One region of the Furfurilactobacillus sp. W61-4 genome, then DNA from elsewhere that is predicted to be linked to it. Evidence: predicted binding sites of a transcription regulator. Region 1 holds the regulator's gene; each other region holds the start of a gene.

Region 1 (4,218 bases):
ATCAATTTCTTCATCGGATAAACCAGTATTACTCTTGATCGTGATCTTTTGTTCCTTGTTCGTACCAAGATCTTTGGCCGAAACGTTCACAATCCCGTTCTTATCGATATCAAATGTCACTTGAATCTGTGGAACGCCACGGGGCGCAGCTGGAATGTCAGTTAACTGGAAGTTGCCAAGCGTCTTGTTATCTGCTGCCATTGGGCGTTCACCTTGTAACACGTGAATGTCAACGGCTGGTTGATTGTCTGCAGCTGTCGAGAAGGTTTGACTCTTAGAAGTTGGAATCGTCGTGTTACGATCAATTAGCTTCGTAAAGACGCCACCCATTGTTTCGATCCCTAATGACAAAGGTGTGACATCAAGTAAGACGACATCTTTTACATCACCAGTGATAACCCCACCTTGGATCGCAGCACCCAAAGCCACCGCTTCATCTGGATTGATCGAGTGGTTTGGTTCTTTACCGGCAAGTTCCTTAACCGCTTCTTGAACTGCGGGAATCCGAGTGGAACCACCATTTAAGATCACCTCGTCAATATCATTCATTGACAGGTCAGCATCACGTAAAGCATTTTGAACCGGCGTCTTCGTCCGTTCGATTAAGTCGGCCGTCATTTGGTTAAATTGGGCCCGTGATAAGGTTTCTTCCAAGTGTAAAGGACCATTATCACCGCTGGAAATAAATGGCAGGCTGATTTGTGCCTCATTAACGCCGGACAAGTCTTTTTTGGCCTTTTCAGCGGCATCCTTCAGTCGTTGCATCGCCATGGTGTCACTAGACAAATCAATGCCATTTTCCTTCTTGAAATTATCAACTAGCCAGTCAATAATCTTTTGATCAAAATCATCTCCGCCAAGGTGAGTGTCCCCATTGGTAGATAAGACGTCAAAGACCCCATCACCTAGCTCCAAAATGGAAACATCAAACGTACCACCACCTAGGTCATAAACTAGGATTTTTTCGTCTTTATCCTTCTTGTCCAAACCATAGGCTAATGCTGACGCGGTTGGTTCGTTGATGATTCGTTCAACCGTTAAGCCAGCAATTTTACCAGCGTCTTTGGTTGCTTGACGTTGAGCATCGTTAAAGTAAGCAGGTACTGTGATGACTGCTTGTTCAACTTTTTCGCCCAAATAATCTTCAGCAAAGCCTTTGATATATTGCAAGATCATTGCTGAAATCTCTTGAGGGGTGTACTTCTTACCTTCGATATCGACGGTATAGTCCGCCTCACCCATGTGTCGCTTGATCGAACGAACAGTATTCGGGTTCGTGATTGCTTGACGTTTAGCGACTTCACCAACTTGAGTTTCACCATTTTTAAATGAAACAACGGATGGTGTCGTCCGGTTACCTTCAGGGTTCGTAATAATCTTTGGCTGACTACCTTCTAGCACTGCAACAGCTGAGTTAGTGGTCCCTAAGTCAATCCCGATAATTTTTGCCATGTTTTTAAACTTCCTTATATATTAATCTTATTGTGCCACAACGACCATTGCTGGGCGTAAGACACGATCTTTTAGCATATAGCCCTTCTGAAGCACTTTAACGACAGTTTCAGGCGTTTGGCCATCTTCGGCCGGCGTAGTTTGCACCGCCTGATGTTTGGTCGGATCAAATGGCTGGTTTATGGCTTCGATCTCAGTCACGTTATTTTGTTTCAGCGCAGCCTGCAAATGATCGTAAACCATCTGCACCCCATGTTGCAACTTTTTAGCGGCCTCGTCGTCAACCTCTGTCGCCAATGCTCGCTCCAAGTTGTCCAATTCTGGCACAACATCATGAGCTAACTGCTGCCCGTCGTATTTCAATAAGGCGGCTGTTTCTTTTTGCTGTCGCTGCTGAATATTAGCAATCTCAGCCTGCGCCCGCAAAAGTTGATCATTCTTTTCTTCTAACTGGGTTTGCAAGGATTCAACGACCTGTTGCGATTTCTTTTCATCGCTCACAGATTCAGCCTCAATTGGCTTCTTAATGTCTTTCGCACGCGGATCCTTGGCTTTTGCCGCAGTTGCTTCACTTTCAGCAACAGCTTCATTTTCCTGGGCATCCGTTTGCTGTGATGTTTCAGACAAATGTGCCACCTCCAATTCACTCAAAAATTTTAGTCTTCAATTTATGAATCTTGCTCACCGATCAAGCTCCCGATAATAATCAAGGAGTTTGGCAGCAAGCTCTTGGCGGAAAGCGCCAATTAAACCGATCATTCGTGAATATGGCATCCGTGTCGGACCCAAAACCGCAATCATGCCACGACCATGGGGACCCACATCATACGTTCCCGTCACCAAACTATAATCCTTCAACAGGTCATTGGTAATCTCGTCACCAATTTTGACCTGCACCTGATTGTCTGGTGGACTTAGAACACTAGCAATGTCAGTTGAGGTATCAAAAAGTTGATACATCGATTTCAATACTTGTGGGTCTTGATCTGCCGAGAAGTTCAACAGATTCAACCGTCCCCCAACAAAGAATCGCTCCGTGGCGGCTTGATCGAGGACGTGCCCTAAAATCTCCAAAAAACCGCTTGGCGTTTGCAGATACTGCCCGACCTGCGCCGGAATTTGCACCCGCAATTTCTCCATAATCTCCGGTAATTGTAAACCAACAAGCTGATCGTTGATTAACCGAACAACGGCTTCCAGTTGATCACTGGCAATATTACGAGGAATTGTAAATGTCTGGTTAGCAACATCCCCGTTGTCAAGAACCATAATCGCCATGACCTGTCGATTTCCCAAAGGCACTAAGCGAAATCCACTCAGACGAACATCCGCTTGTTCCGGTTTCAGAGTAAACGCCGTATAGGAAGTTAACTCTGATAACAGATTGGCCGACTCTTCAATAATCTCGTCGATCTTATTAAATGAACCGCCCAACTCACTTTGAATTAGCTGAATATCGGCACGTTCAACCGCGTCGTCACTGACTAAATGATCAACATAGTAACGATAACCTAATAATGATGGGACCCGGCCAGAAGAGGTATGTTCTTTTTGAACATACCCGGCTTCTTCTAGCGCGGCCATTTCATTACGAATGGTGGCCGAACTAACGTGGATCGGTAAATGAGCACTTAGGCCTTTCGATCCGACAGCCGACCCGGTTTCGGTATACTCACGGACAATAGCTTGTAAAATTAATTTTTGTCGATCAGTTAACGTCTTAATCACCTCTTTTAGCACTTGTGCCATTTGAGTGCTAAGAACAATTACTAATATAACAACTTGGTCAAACAAAGTCAAACATAAATTCGGATTCCCGACAGCATTTTTCAGGGCTTTCTAGCCTGCCTAATTTCAGCAACCGGCTCGGTCGATTACGTTCGGCTTGCACGTAAAAAGACACCATCTCAACCTTGAGACAATGTCCGTTGAAGCTAAGCTGCTCGCACATTCGCCAACACATTCTAATCCGACCAAACTCACTTAATAGATGACGGTTAGGAGTGACATTTGATTAAATCGTTAATTTAGGACCACCGACTTGATCGATGAAGCGCTGCGTGTTAATGACATCTTGATCTAGCTGTTCAACCAATGCCTCAGCACCGTCAAACTTAACCTGATCACGAAGGTACCCTCCCCACGCGATTGTCACTTCTTCGCCATAAATTTCCTCATTGAAATCGAGTAGATAAATCTCATCCGTAACCGGTCGATGCGCACCGAATGTTTCATTACGACCGATCGAAGCCATCCCGGCATGCCAATCGGTCCCTACTTTCAGCCAAACCGCATAAATGCCAATCCCGGGTAACCGCTGAACAGCGGACCCTTCAACATTGGCCGTTGGATAACCCAAGGTGCGGCCACGTGCTTCGCCATGAATAACAATCCCAGTTGTTTGATAAGTATAGCCAAGCAACTCATTGGCGTGGGCAACTTGGCCGGCATCAATTAATTCACGAATTCGCGTTGAACTGTCCTTGGCATGATCCATTGAGACTTGTCCCACCTCGACGACCTCAAAACGATCGCGGGCATACCCCGGTAGTTGCGCCATATTGGCCACCGCTTTGCGACCATAAGTGTGATCAAACCCAGCTACCACCGCTACCGCGTGTAACCCGACCATATACTGATCAACAAATGCTTGCGGTGTCAGTGAAGCAAGTTTAGAGGTAAAGCTGACGCCGTACACAATGTCGACGCCTAATTGCTTCAACAAGCTCAACTTGCGATCGAATGTCGATAGATACCGAAATGACT
Region 2 (4,218 bases), on a different contig from region 1:
AGCAGCTTGAGCAGCAGCGGCTGCGTCAGCACCATTATCCTGCTTTGGTTCTTCAGCCACAACAGCTTCAGTTGTTAACAGCAAGGAGGAAACAGAAGCAGCGTTTTGTAAAGCTGAACGGGTTACTTTGGTTGGGTCAACAATCCCGGCGTCAACCATGTCCACCCAGTCATCAGTTGCAGCATTGTAACCAATCCCTGGTTTCTGTGACTTCAGCTTTTCAACGATCACTGAGCCTTCTTTACCGGCATTTTCAGCAATCTGACGAACTGGTTCTTCAAGTGCACGTAGCACAATGTTGATCCCAGTTTGTACGTCGCCTTCTTCGTTCAGGGCAGCAACTGCTTCGATAACGTTAACCAATGCAGTACCACCGCCTGAAACGAAACCTTCTTCAACTGCGGCACGAGTAGCATTCAGCGCATCTTCAATCCGGTAACGACGTTCTTTCAACTCCGTTTCAGTTGCAGCACCGACATTAATCCGTGCGACCCCACCAGATAATTTAGCCAAACGTTCTTGTAGCTTTTCTTTGTCAAAGTCAGAAGTCGTTGCTTCTAACTCCGTGCGAATGTTGGCAACTCGTTCGTCAACGTCGGCTTTGTTACCAGCGCCTTCAACGATCGTCGTGTTATCTTTAGTAACGGTGACTTTGCCAGCCTGGCCCAACTGCTCGACCGTGGTGTCTTTCAAATTCAAACCGAGGTCATCAGTAATCACGGTACCCCCAGTCAAAGCGGCAATATCTTCCAATTGTGCTTTGCGCCGGTCGCCAAAGCCTGGCGCCTTAACAGCAACGACGTTAAACGTCCCACGCATTTTGTTCAAGACTAACGTTGGTAAGGCTTCGCCAGTAATATCATCGGCGATAATCAGTAAGGCACGGCCTTGTTCAACAACTGATTGCAGTAGTGGCAAAATGTCTTGGATGTTAGCAATCTTCTTATCCGTAATCAAGATGTATGGGTTGTCCAAGTCAGCTTCCATCTTGTCGTTATCAGTAACCATGTATTGACTCATGTAGCCACGGTCAAACTGCATCCCTTCAACGACATCAGAAGTGGTTTCAATCCCCTTAGACTCTTCAATGGTGATAACACCATCATTGCCAACCTTTTCCATTGCGTCAGCAATTAATTCACCAACTTCTGGATCCGCAGCGGAAATCGAAGCAATCTGAGCAATATCTGACTTAGTCTTAACGTCGTGGCTCATCTTGTGTAAAGCATCAACGGCTGCATTGGTTGCTTTTTCAATCCCAGTCCGAATACCAACAGGGTTGGCGCCGGCGGTCACATTCTTCATACCCTCGTTAACAATGGATTGTGTGAGCACCGTCGCGGTGGTCGTCCCATCACCGGCGATGTCATTGGTCTTAGAAGCAACTTCAGCAACCAATTTCGCACCCATGTTTTCAAAATGGTCAGCCAATTCAACCGCTTTCGCAATTGTTACACCATCATTGGTGATGGTTGGTGAACCATAACTTTGTTCAAGCACCACGTTACGACCCTTTGGCCCAAGTGTGGTCTTAACCGTGTTCGCTAATTTATCAACCCCTGCAAGCATTGAACTGCGGGCATCTTCAGAAAACTTTAGATCTTTAGCCATGTGAATTTCCACCTCAACTATTTTTTATTTCGTCTTTACTTACGCAATTTAGGTCGAAATTATTCAACGATTGCGACAATATCTTTTTCATGGAGAACTAGGTAGTCTGCACCGTCATAAGTCACTTGAGTGCCGGCATACTTGTCAAACATCACTGTGTCGCCTTCCTTAACGGATGGTGCAACTGTGTCACCGCTGTCCAACACTCGGCCAGCACCGACAGAGATAACTTTTCCAGTCGTTGGTTTTTCTTGCGCATTACTTGCTAAGACAATACCGCCAACGGTTTGTTCTTCTTCTTCAGAAGCTTGTAAAATAACGCGATCTCCTAATGGTTTTAACACGTTAATCCCTCCAATAATTTTCGTTGAAATAAACGCTTTTAGCACTCTTGATGTCTAAGTGCTAACAACAAGGTCTATAATAACCATCCCTGATTCTGAATGCAAGACTTTTGGTCAAAGTTAGTCAAAAAAATTAGCAGCTCATCGTCCACACTGCTAATTGATGATTGATCGCTACTGGTAAACCCAATAATTAAGTCGAAAAAAACGTCTGTCGCTCTGCACACAGCGAGCAACCGACGTTCATCATTTTATATTTAACTAACTATTCTGGTTCACTTTCAGTTGGCACAATCTCTGCATAATGATCAATGAAATAGATGAGTGTCTGTAATTCATTAGTCAAATCAACGTTTTGAACCCGGACCGAATCAGGTACCGACAAGCGACGTGGTGTAAAGTTCAAAATTCCTTTGATACCGGCTTTTACCAATTGTTCGGTCACATCCTGCGCAGTACGTTCTGGAACCGTTACAATCGCAATCGAGATTTGTTGATCCTGCAATTGACGACCCATTTCTGATAATGGATAAATTGGCACACCACTTTGAACTGTGTTCACGATATTGTCATTAACATCAAAAGCTGCACTGATACGAACATTGCTATTTTGATGGAAATTAAAATTCAATAACGCATGGCCCAAGTTCCCCACCCCAACTAACGCAACATTGGTTAATTGGTCTTGATTCAGGATTTTTTTAAAGAACTCGATGAGCTTGGCAACATCATAACCGTAGCCTCTTTTACCGAGGGCACCAAAGTATGAAAAGTCGCGACGAATAGTAGCTGAGTCGACTTTAACAGCTTCCGATAACTGAGTTGAAGAAACGCGGGTCTTATCCGCGTCCAATAAAATGTTTAAATAGCGGTAATAGATCGGCAGCCGTTTTGCTGTCGCACGTGGGATTCGTTGTTCGGCCACGGCGGTTCACTCCTTTTTGTTCAATTAGTATCGTTTGTGAAACTAATGTGTAGACCAATTATAGCATAGGGCCACTTATTGTGAAGTAGAATTCATTCTTTTATCCGTTTTTTTCACAAAGTTTCTTATCAAATGCCCTGAGGAAACCCTAGTATACCCTGAGGCAACAGCATTAAAATTGATTATCCTTTTTCTAAAACTTTATGTCGCTGATATTAATTAAAATCACGAACTTTGATCACCATCGTTATTAATTTTTTACCAGCCCTTTGTTTCACAAGCTAAATCAGTGCACCCCTTGGTAATCCATGCCGCTTCCTTGCTCAACATGCTAGAATGGTAGTTATGAAATCGTTTGATAAATAAAGGAGTTTTCGACCATGTATGTTCTCCAGGTACAAGCAGTCGCGCGTCGTTTCGGCGCCGAGACCTTATTTGAAAATGTCTCCATGACGGTTGAAGATCACGCACGCGTTGGCTTAGTTGGTCGCAATGGTGCTGGCAAATCAACCTTGTTAAAAATGATTGCGGGCTTAAATGAACCGGACGCCGGCACCATCGCCACTGGTAAAGCAGTTACCATCGGATACCTGCCCCAAGACGCCGGGTTAACTTCAAATAATACGGTCTGGAACGAGATGCTCACTGTCTTTAATTTGCAACGACAACAAGAGCAGCGATTGCGCGAATTAGAGACACTAATTGCGGACCCCTCAGCAGACCATCAAAGTCCAGCTTATCAGCGCTTTTTAAACGAATACGATCAACTACAGCAAGATTTCAGCGACCACAATGGCTATGGCTATCAAGCGCTGATCCGTGGTGTTCTACATGCCTTTCACTTTGATGAAGACACGTATGATCGCAACGTCATGCAATTTTCTGGTGGTCAAAAAACCCAGCTAGCCTTAGCAAAGTACTTATTGCAGCAACCAGACTTGCTGATTCTAGATGAACCAACTAACCATTTAGACATTCAAACGCTGTCTTGGCTGGAAGATTATCTTAAGAGTTACCCTGGAGCTGTCCTTGTTGTCTCTCATGATCGGTACTTTTTGGATCATGTGGTGACAAATATTTATGACATGAACCAAGGTACGCTCACTCATTATAAAGGAAATTACTCCGCTTATTTACAACAAAAGGCAGCGCGCATCAAAACACAGCAACGGGCATTTGACAAACAGCAAGCCCAAATTAGTGCGTTGGAAGACTTCGTCAATAAAAACATCGTGCGCGCTTCCACAACAAAACGAGCGCAGGCCCGTCGCAAACAATTAGCCAAAATGGATCGTTTAGAAGCGCCCAAAGATGATGATCGTTCGATTCGCATTCGAT
Region 3 (4,218 bases), on a different contig from region 1:
TACCATCTTTAATACCATCGTTAATATGTGACCAAGGCAAGCGATGGATTACCCCCCAAGCCATTAATAAGCCCATCACCAGCATCACCGGAACTTGTGGTGATAAACCAAAGGCAATGACCCCGGTTCCCATAATAGTTAACATGATGATCAAAACAACGAGTGCTTCGTTGCGTCCTACTTTAAAGGTTGTTTGTTCTTCCATTTGTTTAACCCCGCTTTATTGACTAAATTAGCTTTCAATCATTAGTTTCGATCATAAATTGCTAATATCGCGGATTACCCCCACAATGGCCAACATTCATTTCGACACCCACCTTTTCACAAAAAAATCGTCCCTGCTATGCAGTCGCATAACAGGGACGATTTTTTAACCGTGGTACCACCCAGCTTAGGTTTTTTAATGGCGCCATCAAAAAACCTCACTCTCACTGGGATAACGGTCCAGAGTTGCCCGTTCATTGTCGTTTTCAAGTATTTCGTAAACTAGCCCTGATCGGTTCGCAGCAACCACCGACTTCCTGACACCCAGACGAGTCCCTACTTGGAATGAAAACAAATGATTAAATGTTGATTAGAAAGATACCAGCTTTTTAATTTCTTGTCAATGTTTTTTTGTTAATCAGAGTGTGAACCAGACCGATTTGACCCTGAGCAACAACGGACAATCGTAATTGGGCGAACTTGGCCCGGTTACGGTTGTTGGTTGTGCGCAAGGGTCAGGTCTGGTGAGCACGTTTAGAAAAAGTGTGAACCAGACCGGGTAAGTCCGAGCAATAACTGGGAATCACGGACGGGTGGGTTTCACCCGGTAGTGGTTGATGGTTGTGCACAGGACTTAGGTCTGGTGAGCGCGTTTAAGAAAGAGCGTGAACCAGCCAGATTTGACTCTGAGCATCAACAGACAAGCGCAACTGCGCGCATTTCCGCTAAATTTATAACCAAACTCCGGCAGCGAACAACAATGTATAACCTAAAAAGAACAGCGATGTGCTCTTAATAACACTCATGTAAGTCTTGCGTTTATCTTGCACCGCAAAAAACGGTTGCATCCCCCGCCACATGATTGGTAATAAAAGCATACTCAATAATGTTTCCCATGGTGCCAAATGCCCGAAAAAATTAACGAGCGGCCAAATTGATCCCAGAACTAGCAGCACACGCATCAAACTAACCGCGTTGCCTCGACCAATGAAATAAGCCAACGTGTGGCGATGGTTTTTAATGTCTTCATCCAAGTCAGCCGTGTTGTTGGCGAGCTGCACCAAAAAGAAAATCAAGGTCAGTGGTAGACATAGGGTAAATGTCGTGGCGATAACGCTGAAATTGAACGGGCGCTGCCCGAAGATACTAACGTAGACACAGGTCAGTTGAATCAAATAAGAAATCGATAACGCCACCACCGCTTCACAGATTGGCATGGCATTTAGGGGCCAGGGGCCAGCTGTATAAAAAATGCCGATGGTGTAGCCAATGAGCCCAAAGATCAAGACCGGCCAACCAGTTCGCGTGACAAGAAGCAGTCCGGGAATTGCCGAGATTAAGTACAGGCTGGTTCCTAGCCACCAGACGCCTTTCAATGGCAGTTTAAGCCGACCTAGCGGATTTGTATGTAACGCATATCCTTCTCGATCTGCCGCATGAACATAATCATAATAATTATCGGAAACGTTCACTGCCAAATCAAAAATAAAGACATCAATCAAACATAGCAAAACATTAATCCAATTGACAACGCCATAATGATATTGTGCAATCGCTGCCCCCAAGACAAACCAAACAATATTCAATGGTGCGGTGTAAATTTCCGTTAGTTCAACAAATACCGACCAAGTTAACCATTTTTTCTTCATCAAATTACTCCTCAACCCTTGATGTACTAAGGCTACCATAAGTAATCGAAAAAAATTAGTCAGATTGCTCGCATTTTGTTTGACCTTTTTTGACCAAAGGTTTAAACTACAGTTACGTTGATTAGCAGAGCAGGCATTCAAGTGCTAACGCCAACTAACTCACAACGCAAATTACAAGGAGGCCTCAATCATGGCTTTAATTCCAACTGTTATTGAACAGTCCAGCCGCGGTGAACGCGCCTATGACATTTACTCCCGGTTGTTAAAGGACCGGATCATCATGGTTTCTGGGCCAATTGAAGACGACATGGCTAATGCCATTATCGCTCAGTTGTTGTTTCTAGATGCCCAAGACTCAGATAAAGATATTTACATGTACATTAACTCTCCTGGTGGTGTCATCACTTCTGGGATGGCGATCTATGACACAATGAACTTCGTTAAATCCGACGTTCAAACGATTGTCATGGGGATGGCTGCTTCAATGGCTTCCATTTTGGCTACCTCTGGGGCTAAAGGCAAGCGTTTTGCTCTGCCACACTCAGAGATCTTGATTCACCAACCTTCTGGTGGTGCTCAAGGTCAACAGACTGAAATCGAAATTGTCGCAGAAGAAATTCTGAAGACACGGAAGATGATTAACGAATTACTGGCTGAAAAGACGGGTCAGGACATTGAAACCATTAACCGTGATACAGAACGCGACAACTACATGACGGCTCAACAGGCTTTAGACTATGGCTTGATTGATCACATCATGACGAACTCCAGTGAAATGAAGTAATTCATTTAATAATTCAGAGCGAAACCTGCCGGGTGTTATCGAGCACTAGCTAAGCCTGAACAGTTGGCGATCTTTGCCAATTGATCGGGCTAGGCTAGGCACAGGTAACAGGCTAGTGTAGCCCGCCACGCGCACAAAACCCGTGTTTCCTGAAAATGGAAACACGGGTTTTGTTGTTTAGTCAGTGCTGTCAATCAGCGTTTCACAGCTGACTTCACTTCATTAAGGCAGCGATTAATAACTCGCACACTTCACTAAACGGTCGCTCGCTTTGGGTGTACACTCCGTTTAAAATATTATCGGCATGTAGCTTGATCGTCGAAAACAACAAATTGCGCACCAATGAAATATCAACCGATCTAAAAGTTCCATTATGTAAATTAGCTGCGAGTAGCTGCTGAATTGGTGTTTGACTCACCCACTCTTCAACTTGTGCAACTGTCTTTACATCAATCCACATTTCAGACTTTAGCTTTTCAATCACGGTCATGCTATCTGGGTGTTCTAACGCGAATTTAAATAAGTTCGTCAAATAATGCTGCAATAACGAAACAATTGGTTGATTCACAGCAACGTCATAATCAGCTTGATATAGTGCTTTTATTTCTCGAAGAAATAATGCGGCTAATAATGCAGCTCGATTATCAAAGTAGGTATAAATACTAGATTGAGGAATTCCCACGGCCTGCGCAATTGCGGTTGTGGAAACATCGCCAACATCTTTACTGAGGATTAATTGAGCCGTCGCATCCAAAATCGCCTCATACTTTTTCTGACTTTTCTTTTTCATGTTTTGAATATAATTAGGATTTATTTGAAAGTCAATACTTGATTATGATAGACCTATCGTTTATAATCATTGCCGATAAGATTATCATTTAAAACCAAATCAAAGAAGGTACACGAAAATGAAATTATTTGTGACTGGTGGTACAGGCTTTATCGGCTCGGCTGTTGTTAAAAAGCTCATTGAACATGGGCACGAAGTCACTGGTTTATCTCGATCAACGCACGGTGATCAAGTGTTAGCTGACTTAGGCGCGACCTCATTACGCGGAACTTTGGATGATTTAACAACCCTAGCTGAGGCCGCCAAACAGGCTGATGGCGTTCTCCACCTAGGCTACAATAATGACTTCAACCACTACGACGAAGCGGTAGCACAAGATCTTGCAGCGGTTAAGGCCATGCTTGCCGCATTAACCGGCAGCAACAAACCATTTGTGAATACCTCAGGCACCTTAATGGTCACTGATCTTGGACGCGCGGCAACAGAACAGGACACGGCACCGTTAACCGGTCGGGCCGTGTCAGAGAGCTTGGCACGTCAAGCAGCTCAAGCAGGTGTCCGCGGAATGGCTGTTCGTTTGTCACCAACGGTTCACGATGAGCACCGTCAAGGCTTTGGTACCTTACTCGCCGGGTTAGCCGTCCAACACGGTCAAGCAGCTTATGTTGGCGACGGAATGACACGATGGCCATCGGTTCATCGATTAGACGCGGCTGATTTATTTGTTGCTGCGTTAGAACATGGCGAAGCTGGCGCCGTTTACAATGCAGCCGCTGAAACTGGGATTACGG

What was found. Region 1 encodes HrcA, which represses chaperone genes, less so after heat shock. Its sites were predicted from a motif close to TTAGCACTCNNNNNNNNNGAGTGCTAA; they were not measured.
Region 2: a site for HrcA is predicted at 1,994-2,020, ahead of groES (co-chaperone GroES). Genes of this name have one in related genera too.
Region 3: a site for HrcA is predicted at 1,975-2,001, ahead of clpP (ATP-dependent Clp endopeptidase proteolytic subunit ClpP). Genes of this name have one in related genera too.

Annotation. Positions count from the first base shown of each region.
Region 1 is NZ_BAAJNZ010000001.1:214,333-218,550, reverse strand. Features, by position in the region: gene dnaK (molecular chaperone DnaK) at 1-1,452, opposite strand, end outside; gene grpE (nucleotide exchange factor GrpE) at 1,480-2,088, opposite strand; gene hrcA (heat-inducible transcriptional repressor HrcA) at 2,134-3,201, opposite strand; gene ribF (riboflavin biosynthesis protein RibF) at 3,467-4,218, opposite strand, start outside.
Region 2 is NZ_BAAJNZ010000004.1:268,383-272,600, forward strand. Features, by position in the region: gene groL (chaperonin GroEL) at 1-1,611, opposite strand, end outside; gene groES (co-chaperone GroES) at 1,671-1,955, opposite strand; gene AC27FN_RS06990 (redox-sensing transcriptional repressor Rex) at 2,221-2,880, opposite strand; partial or broken gene AC27FN_RS06995 (ATP-binding cassette domain-containing protein) at 3,345-3,785, shown strand; gene AC27FN_RS07000 (ABC-F family ATP-binding cassette domain-containing protein) at 3,966-4,218, shown strand, end outside.
Region 3 is NZ_BAAJNZ010000004.1:224,600-228,817, forward strand. Features, by position in the region: gene nhaC (Na+/H+ antiporter NhaC) at 1-205, opposite strand, end outside; gene AC27FN_RS06795 (UbiA family prenyltransferase) at 936-1,853, opposite strand; gene clpP (ATP-dependent Clp endopeptidase proteolytic subunit ClpP) at 2,044-2,637, shown strand; gene AC27FN_RS06805 (TetR/AcrR family transcriptional regulator) at 2,852-3,427, opposite strand; gene AC27FN_RS06810 (SDR family oxidoreductase) at 3,546-4,218, shown strand, end outside.